One region of the Brevibacillus sp. NRS-1366 genome, then DNA from elsewhere that is predicted to be linked to it. Evidence: riboswitches for the same ligand, from Rfam matches in the RefSeq annotation. Region 1 holds a riboswitch; the other holds the start of a gene.
The links. Region 1 has a riboswitch for FMN ahead of ribD (bifunctional diaminohydroxyphosphoribosylaminopyrimidine deaminase/5-amino-6-(5-phosphoribosylamino)uracil reductase RibD). Riboswitches for the same ligand answer to the same signal wherever they lie in the genome.
Positions count from the first base shown of each region.

Region 2: it holds a riboswitch for FMN, as region 1 does, so the genes downstream of both, ACIFQN_RS25565 (ECF transporter S component) here and ribD (bifunctional diaminohydroxyphosphoribosylaminopyrimidine deaminase/5-amino-6-(5-phosphoribosylamino)uracil reductase RibD) in region 1, are expected to answer to the same signal.

Region 1 is NZ_JBITPN010000021.1:4,777-9,084, reverse strand. Features, by position in the region: gene ACIFQN_RS14250 (hypothetical protein) at 1-388, opposite strand, end outside; gene ACIFQN_RS14245 (hypothetical protein) at 413-1,096, opposite strand; gene ACIFQN_RS14240 (HAD family hydrolase) at 1,277-1,936, shown strand; FMN riboswitch at 2,022-2,169, shown strand; FMN riboswitch at 2,342-2,490, shown strand; gene ribD (bifunctional diaminohydroxyphosphoribosylaminopyrimidine deaminase/5-amino-6-(5-phosphoribosylamino)uracil reductase RibD) at 2,617-3,717, shown strand; gene ACIFQN_RS14230 (riboflavin synthase) at 3,746-4,308, shown strand, end outside.
Region 2 is NZ_JBITPN010000038.1:50,631-54,938, forward strand. Features, by position in the region: gene ACIFQN_RS25560 (ABC transporter permease) at 1-558, shown strand, start outside; FMN riboswitch at 881-1,036, shown strand; gene ACIFQN_RS25565 (ECF transporter S component) at 1,290-1,901, shown strand; gene proS (proline--tRNA ligase) at 2,248-3,714, shown strand; gene ACIFQN_RS25575 (HAD family hydrolase) at 3,778-4,308, opposite strand, start outside.

The sequences.
Region 1 (4,308 bases):
TACTAGATGAACCGAATGGAAGCGTCTTGATCTCGTCGTTTTTGATTTGGATGAGCACGTGATTACATAACTTCACGCCACAAGAATAGCTGATATCGGCAAATAAACCTACTGTCTCAGATGCAAAGGATCTAATGACAATACGCTCCAATTCTTCTTGTCGCTGCGCTGCATCATATTGAATGAGATATTCACGTAGGGATGGAATCTGGTCTACGGATACTTTTATTTGTTTGGAATCAAAGGAGATTGTTAGTTCCTCTATTGCTTCTACGATGGGAGCATCTGGTGGGGGAACAGATTCGTTCTGATCGGTTTGATTCATACAGCCAGATAAATCAAGGAGAAGCATGGGGACGAATAAAAAAAGCTTGAACCATTTGTTCATGAAAGATCACCTGTAGTTTTGCACTTAGTTAATCAGAGACTCGAAAATTGTGCCGTTAAAGGTAAAGGTAGATGATGCTTGCTTAAAAAAAGAGGGAGTCTTTGTGTCATCGACAGAGCGCTTGTACGTGGTAGTGAAATAGTGAAGATTCTCTTCGAAAATATGATAGGAACCTAGCTGGGCATAGTATTCATCTTGAAAAGTGGAGGTTTCTTTGAGCGTACCTGACCAGGCTTCTACTAACTGGCCTTTATCCATAAACCACAGTACAGCAATTTCTACTGAAACACCGGTTCCGCCAGTACGATGCACGGTTTGATATAGTTTCTTACCATGTAAGTAAGTGATAGGTTGTTCTAAGTCGAGTTTCTCAATTTTCCAGGGCTGCTCTGTCAGTAGTTGATACTGACCATTCTCTTGCTTGTCAAAAAGAAAGAAAGATCCGATATGCACACCGCCTGTCAAGGTTGCTACCACTTCTAATGCATCGTCATCGTCGAGATTGGTTGTTTGAAAAGTAAGGTGTTCAAAATAATGATCTTTCTTTTTGCTTTGTTGCTGGATCCATTGCTTAATTTGATCCTTACCGATTGTGGTGGGGTCCTGGATTTTCAGCATTTCTGATGAAAAGGTTTTTGGGGATGAGAAAGCAGTAAGACCAATTACAATTCCAAAAATGATGGCAAAAGAACCTATTATTCTTAGCAAGAGCTTTCACCTCTGCGATCTTTAACGATAATTTCCTATCCTACATGAAAAGACGTGCAAGTAGGAGAATATGTCACCAGTAGGAATTATTTGTAGCAAGACGGACTGTACCCCAGGCACAATTACCGTTAGGATAGGAATAATCAATTTTGTCGCAATTAACCATATAGGAGGTACCAGATGAATCGACCATTTCGCAAAGCCATCATTTTTGATATGGATAATACCCTTTTGCAATCAAAAATCGACTTTCTGGCGATGAAGCGGGCCATTTTTCAACTATGGGTGGAAAACGGCATATGCGACCCGGCGCTTTCGTGGGAGAACCATACCGCATCGCAATTGATTGAGATCGGGAGACGGTCGGAAAAAATGACGGCGGAGCTGGAGGCGCACATGTGGGAGGCCGTGACTGCCATCGAAAAAGCAGGGATGCACCAAGCTGTATTGGAAGCAAATGCTGCGGAAATACTAGAGCAATTGCATCAAAACTATTACCTCTTTATATTGACTAATAATGCTTATGCGGCAGCCCAAGAGGCGTTGAAAGAAACAGAGATTATCCATTATTTCGACGAGGTCGTGGCGCGCGAGCAGATGACTACGCTAAAGCCATCGCCAGCGGGGATAACCTATATTCTGGGGCGATACCCTGACTTGCCTGCTTCTGCCTGGACGATGATCGGCGATTCCTGGATTGATGGCAAAGCGGCACAGGATGGCCGCGTACGATTTATCGCCTATAACGGAAATCCGCTGGATATGGAGCGTCAAGGTGTGGCGCCGCAAGCGTTTATTTCGGATTTGCGCGAGCTGCTGACTTTGGATTTAGGGGAATAGGCAGCAGTTATTTCCATATAAATTTCCATCACAAACAAAACTGTTAGTTCTGATTAAAAGTGTGGTATACTTTGCATAACTGAATACCAGCCTTCAGGGTAGGGTGCAATTCCCGACCGGCGGTAATGACGAACGCACGTCTGAGCCCGCGACTCGCTATTGGTAAAATGGATAGCGACTGACTTGGTGCAAATCCAAGGCCGACGGTAAAGTCCGGATGGGAGAAGGTATTTGGAATGGTCTTTTAGATGTTTTTTAAAAACATCCTAGCTGTTTTTTGCAAAAAACGGTTAAAAAAGGCTTTTTTCGAGGTGCCCTGAGGAGATATTATCCTCGGGCATTTTTCATTTTCGGCGGACGAGGCCACGGAAAAGAAGGCAGACAGCTCAACGTAACTTCATACGATACGATCTTCAGGGCAAGGTGTAATTCCTGACCGGCGGTGACGACGCTAACCGCGTCGCAAGCCCGCGACTCGCTGACCATGCTGGAAAAGCGACTGATCTGGTGCAATTCCAGAGCCGACGGTATAGTCCGGATGGAAGAAGATAAAGTGTGCTTTCTTCATTTGTTTTTTCGAAAAACGAGTGAAGCAAGGCTTCTTTCCTCATGCCCTGAAACGATTGAAGTTTCCAGGGCTTTTTGCTTTGGCTGGAATCAAGCGAGGAAAGGAGAGCAAGATGGAGCAAGACAACAAGTATATGGCGTGGGCACTGGACCTGGCACGGTCAGTAGCGGGACAAACATCTCCAAACCCGTTGGTCGGAGCCGTTGTGGTCAAAGATGGTGCTGTAGTCGGAATGGGTGCACATCTGAAGGCCGGAGAGCCTCACGCAGAGGTACACGCGCTGCGAATGGCAGGGGAGCGGGCAGATGGTGCTACCTTGTATGTCACGTTGGAGCCTTGCAGTCATCACGGTAAGACACCGCCGTGCGCTGACGCAGTTGTGGCTGCAGGGATTAGCCGAGTCGTAGTCGCGACATTGGATCCCAACCCACTAGTGGCGGGAACCGGGGTACAGAAGCTGCGCTCTGCCGGCTTGGACGTGACGATCGGGACCTTGGAAAAGGAAGCGAAGCAGCTCAATGAAGTCTTTTTCCATTACATCACGACAAAGCGTCCGTTTGTTACCGTCAAGACAGCGAGTACATTGGATGGAAAAATCGCCTCAGTAACGGGTCACAGTCGGTGGATTACAGGAAGTGAAGCTCGAGCCCAGGTACATGAGCTGCGCAGACAATACGATGCGATATTGGTTGGGGTCGGGACTGTTTTGGCTGATGATCCGGAATTGACTTCCAGACGAGAGGGAAAGCTTTATGGTCGACAGCCGATACGCGTTATTTTGGACAGTCATTTACGCACACCTATGACAGCAAGGGTGGTCCAAGACACAGAGAAAGTACTGACCTGGATTTTCACAACAGTATCAGCGTCAACGGAAAAACGCGAAGCGCTCCTAAAAAAAGGCATATCCGTGATCACTGTCGCTGAACCGATGATGGTGGAGGCTGTGCTGGAGGAGCTGGGAGAACGGGGGATTACCTCATTGCTGGTGGAAGGGGGAGCAGAAGTCAACGGCTCCTTTTTACAAGCGAGGGCAGTCCAAAAGGTCGTCAGCTATGTCTCACTCAAACTGATCGGCGGCAGCGACGCTCCATCGCCATTTGGAGGAAAAGGCTTTTCGACCATGGATGAAGCAGTGGCGCTTTCAGAGATACAGATTGAACAAATAGGAGAGCAAGACATTCGAATCGTTGGTTACCCGAAGTGGAGTTGATTCGGATAAAACAGAGAGGAGGTTTTGTATGTTTACCGGACTGGTAGAAGAGATTGGTGTGTTGGAGGCAATTACGGGTAACGAACAAGATAGTCGACTCGTCATTCGTGCCGAACGTGTTCTGAAAGGGGTGCAGATAGGCGATAGCATCGCAGTCAATGGCATTTGTCTGACAGTCACTTCGCACACATCACGTCACTTCAGTGTGGATGTGATGCCTGAGACGATGAACAGAACGAGCTTGCGCCTGGCAAGGCCTGGACAACGGGTAAATCTGGAGCGAGCGATGCGATTAGGTGATCGGTTTGGTGGGCATATCGTCTCTGGTCATATCGACGGTACAGGGACAATTCTCGCGCGCGAGCCGCATGCAAATGCTGTGTTGTTTCGCATCGGAGCGACCTCGGACCTCTTGAAATACATCATCGGGCAAGGTTCTATTTGCATAGATGGAATCAGCTTGACAGTCGTTGCTGTCGATGAATCCAGCTTTTCGGTCTCAATTATTCCGCATACGCTGGCAGAGACCAGCTTGCAAGATAGACGTATAGGAGATCGGGTAAATTTGGAAGCGGACGTCATCGGAAAATA
Region 2 (4,308 bases), on a different contig from region 1:
ATGTTCTTTGGCTTCTGGGACTTCAACGAGCGCTACATCATCCGCGGGGAGATGGACCGCATCCTGACCAGACCGATTCACAACTTGGCTCAGGTCTGTCTGGAATCCATTGCTCCCGACCGTATCTTTGGTGTTATCACAGGGTTGATCATTATGGGCTACGCGGCCATTTCGCTCAAGCTGTCCTTTTACTGGTACGACCCGCTCATTTTTATTGGGCTTGTCATTAGTGGTGCCCTGATCTATGGGGGAGTGTACACAGCGATCGCGGCCGTCAGCTTTTTCTCCGACTCGCGCACAGGGATTGCCCCGATGATTTACAACATTCAGCAATACGGGCGCTATCCGGTGGATGTGTACAACAAGGTCATTCGCTTTGTACTCACTTACGTACTGCCATTTGCATTTGTCGGTGTCTATCCGGCAGCTTACTTTTTGCGCAAAGAAGTTTGGTATACGTACGCGGCACTTACGCCACTGATGGCCGTCATCTTTTTTGGGATCGGTTTGTTAGTTTGGAACTGGGGTGTCACGAAGTACAGGGGAGCGGGGTCATAGGGACGAGAATCAAGGCACCCCTGTAGGGCATACCTTATATAGGGAAGCATTTTAAGAGTAAGGTAGGCATGTAACAAAAAAAGACCGCCCGGCTGCAACCGGAACGGTCTGTACAATAGTCGCTTCTCACAAGGTGGCGGCTCAATACTGGATGTGAAATAGACCGCAGAGCTGTCAACTCAAGGGCGGTCTATTTCTTTTTGGTCAAGGCAACTATTATTCCGACTAAAAACATCGGAAAAACGTGTTGAAAGTGTCGTTTTGCCACTTTCCACTATTGTCAAATCAAAAAACAGCAGTATAATATGCTTTATACAACTACACATTCCTTCGGGGCAGGGTGAAATTCCCGACCGGCGGTGATCATGCCTTGTGCGTGTTAAGCCCGCGAGCCTCCCGAGCTTGTAAGTAGCGACGGAGTGCAGGATCTGGTGCGATTCCAGAGCCGACAGTACAGTCTGGATGGGAGAAGGATGACGACAGTACGTTTTACACACGTGCTTGTTTGCCTGTGCAAACGGGATGGGACGCAGGGGTACTTTGGGTTTGAAAAAACCGCCCTATTGTTTCTTGTACCCATTTTTGCGCGTGCTTTTGTCATACGCCTGCATTAGCCCTGAGGACGACGTCTCCTCAGGGTTTTTTGTTCGTTTGCAAAGCGTCAGGACGTGTGGATCACGATTGCTGTTGCCATTCCTCAAGAAGGAGAATAAGCTGAGGAGATGGTACACATGAAAGAAACAGCGCTGCATACTTCACGCTCGCGCTCAACCCAACGGCTGGTGACGATTCCGATGCTGGCTGCGGTTGCCTTTATTTTGCAATACTTGGAGGTTCCGATTCCGCTGACGCCCAGTTTTTTGAAGCTGGACTTCAGTACGCTGCCAGCCTTGATCGGGGGACTCATGTACGGTCCTATAGCAGGCATCATCATTGAGGTATTGAAAAATACGCTGCACCTGCTCTTTAAAAATACAGATGGCCTTTTAATCGGTGAGCTTGCCAATGTAATCGCGGGAGCCAGCTTTATCCTGCCAGCGATTTATATGCAGCGATTGGGCCTGGGGAAAAAAGGTTTCCTGACAGGTCTTGCACTCGGCACGCTCTTGATTACAATCGTGATGGCAATCGCCAATGCTTACGTTTTGCTGCCTGCTTACGCTGTCCTGTATCAAATGCCGATTGAGCAACTGCTCCAAATGTTCAACGCGACAAGCATCTGGTCACTCGTCTTGGTAGGTATCGTGCCGTTTAACATTTTCAAGGGTGCTGTCATTTCTTTGGTTGCTTATCCGATCTACGTCAAGCTCGGCTCACGAATCGCTGTACGTGCCACAAATTGACAAGAGCTGCGTGACTTGTTAACATATCTATTTAAATAAGACTTACGTAAAAATAAAGGCAATGAAAGGACCCGCAGCTATCCCCTGGTCACAGAGAGTCAGCTCTAGTCTGGAAGGCTGATACACAGGCATACCTGCACCCCACCCCCAAGCTGCTGGCGAAGAGCCATGCCGGATGCCCCACCGTTATCGGGACTTTTGAGCGGACTGAACGTTTTGTGTTTCAGTCAATCAGGGTGGTACCGCGGATGTTGATCCTCCGTCCCTATTGTGGGATGGGGGATTTTTGCATTTCCAAAAGAGAATTCAAAAAGTCCGGGCAAAGCCAAAAAAGGAGCGAATATCGATGAAAGAGGAAAAAGCATTTGTAAAAGAGATTACGCCACAGGCTGAAGATTTTTCGCGCTGGTACATCGACGCAATCAAGAAAGCGGATTTAATGGATTATACACCAGTGCGCGGCTGTATCGTATTCAAGCCGGACGGGTTTGAGCTGTGGGAACGAATCCAGGAGGCGATGAACAAGCGCTTCAAGGAAACGGGCCACCGGAACGCCTATTTTCCGATGTTGATTCCTGAGTCTTTTTTCCAAAAAGAAAAAGAGCATATCGAAGGCTTCAATCCAGAGCTGCCATGGGTGACAGAAGCGGGTGGAGAGCAGCTGGAGGAAAAGCTGGCGCTGCGCCCTACGTCGGAAACGATTATCGGCCATATGTACAGCCAGTGGATTCAAAGCTACCGCGATCTCCCTATCCTGATCAATCAGTGGGCAAACGTATTCCGCTGGGAAAAGCGGACGATGCCTTTCCTCCGAACATCGGAGTTCCTATGGCAGGAAGGTCATACGGCTCACGCAACAGAAGAAGAAGCCCGTCAAGAGACGATGCAAATGCTGGAGATCTACAGAGAGGTCGTCGAGCAGGAGCTGGCCATTCCGGTCTGGAAGGGACAAAAAACACCGAGTGAACGTTTTGCGGGTGCAGTGGACACCTATTCGATCGAAGCGATGATGAAGGATGGAAAAGCCGTGCAGGCAGGCACCTCCCACTATCTGGGGGATAAATTTGCGCGCGGCTTTGAGATCAAGTTCTTGGATCGCGACAACCAATTCAAGTACGTCCATACGACATCGTGGGGATCCTCGACTCGCCTGATTGGCTCCATGATCATGGTCCATGGTGATGATCGCGGTCTGGCGCTGCCACCGCGGATGGCTCCTACACAAGTAATTATGATCCCGGTTGGCCCGATGAAGCTGCGCGAAAAAGTGATGGAGGCATTCGATCCGCTCTTTGACGAAATCAAAGCCGCAGGCGTGCGAGTCCGTGCTGATTTGCGCGAAGAAACGCCAGGCTGGAAATTCAACGAGTGGGAAATGCGCGGAGTACCGCTGCGTCTGGAACTGGGCCCACGCGATGTGGAAAACGGGCAAGTCATCCTCGCCCGCAGAGATACGGGGGAGAAAGTAACGGTGTCTCTGGAGGGAATTGCACAGACAGTGATCGGACTGCTGGAGGAGATTCAGCAAAACATGTTCCAGAAAGCGTTGGCCTATCGAGATGCCAACTCCCATCTGGATATGGATACGCTGGAGCAATTGTCGGCCCATATCGCCAAAAGCGAGAGCGAAAATACGACGAGCGGCTGGGTGCTCGCAGGCTGGTGTGGGGATGATCAGTGTGAGGCACAAGTGAAGGAAGAAACCAAGTTTACGACCCGCAATATACCGTTTGAGCCGCCAGTAACGAAACAGACTTGCATCTGTTGTGGAAAAGAGGCGCAGCATACTGTCTGGTTCGGACGGGCGTATTAGTCAAACGAAAGGGTGTGTTCTTCAGGCTCGTGAGAACGCACCCTTTTCTTTATTGACGCGATACTAGATGTGAGCGAGCACCCATTTCGTAAAATCCTGGACATCCGTAAACAGGAAGTCAGGCGCTGGATCAAAGCTGCCCGCTTTTTGTGAGACGAGCAGCCAATCGACTCCTACCGTTCGCAAGCCAGCGGCCCGACCTGCCACGACATCAGCATCGCTGTCTCCCACAAAGATTGCCTCTTCTGGAGTGGTCCCTAGTTGCTGCAGCGCTGCCAAAATCCCTTCTGGATGAGGCTTGGGCTGGGTGACTTCATCGCCTGTAATGACAACGTCGAAATACTTCTCCAGTCCCCAGGCAGAGAGTGAAATATCTGCGCTTTTGCGCCCTTTTCCCGTGACGATGCCCATTTTGATGCCGGCAGTTTGAAAAGCCTCAAGCATGCGAACAATTCCATCTGGATTTTGCACACGTTGATGCTCCCCCGTGTACACATCGAAAAAATAGGTCAGGGCAGCATCGTGTTCGTGATCCGGAAGCTTGTTTTTCAAAATCTCGGTCTCTGTGGGGCCAAAGAGGGCGACAATTTGTTC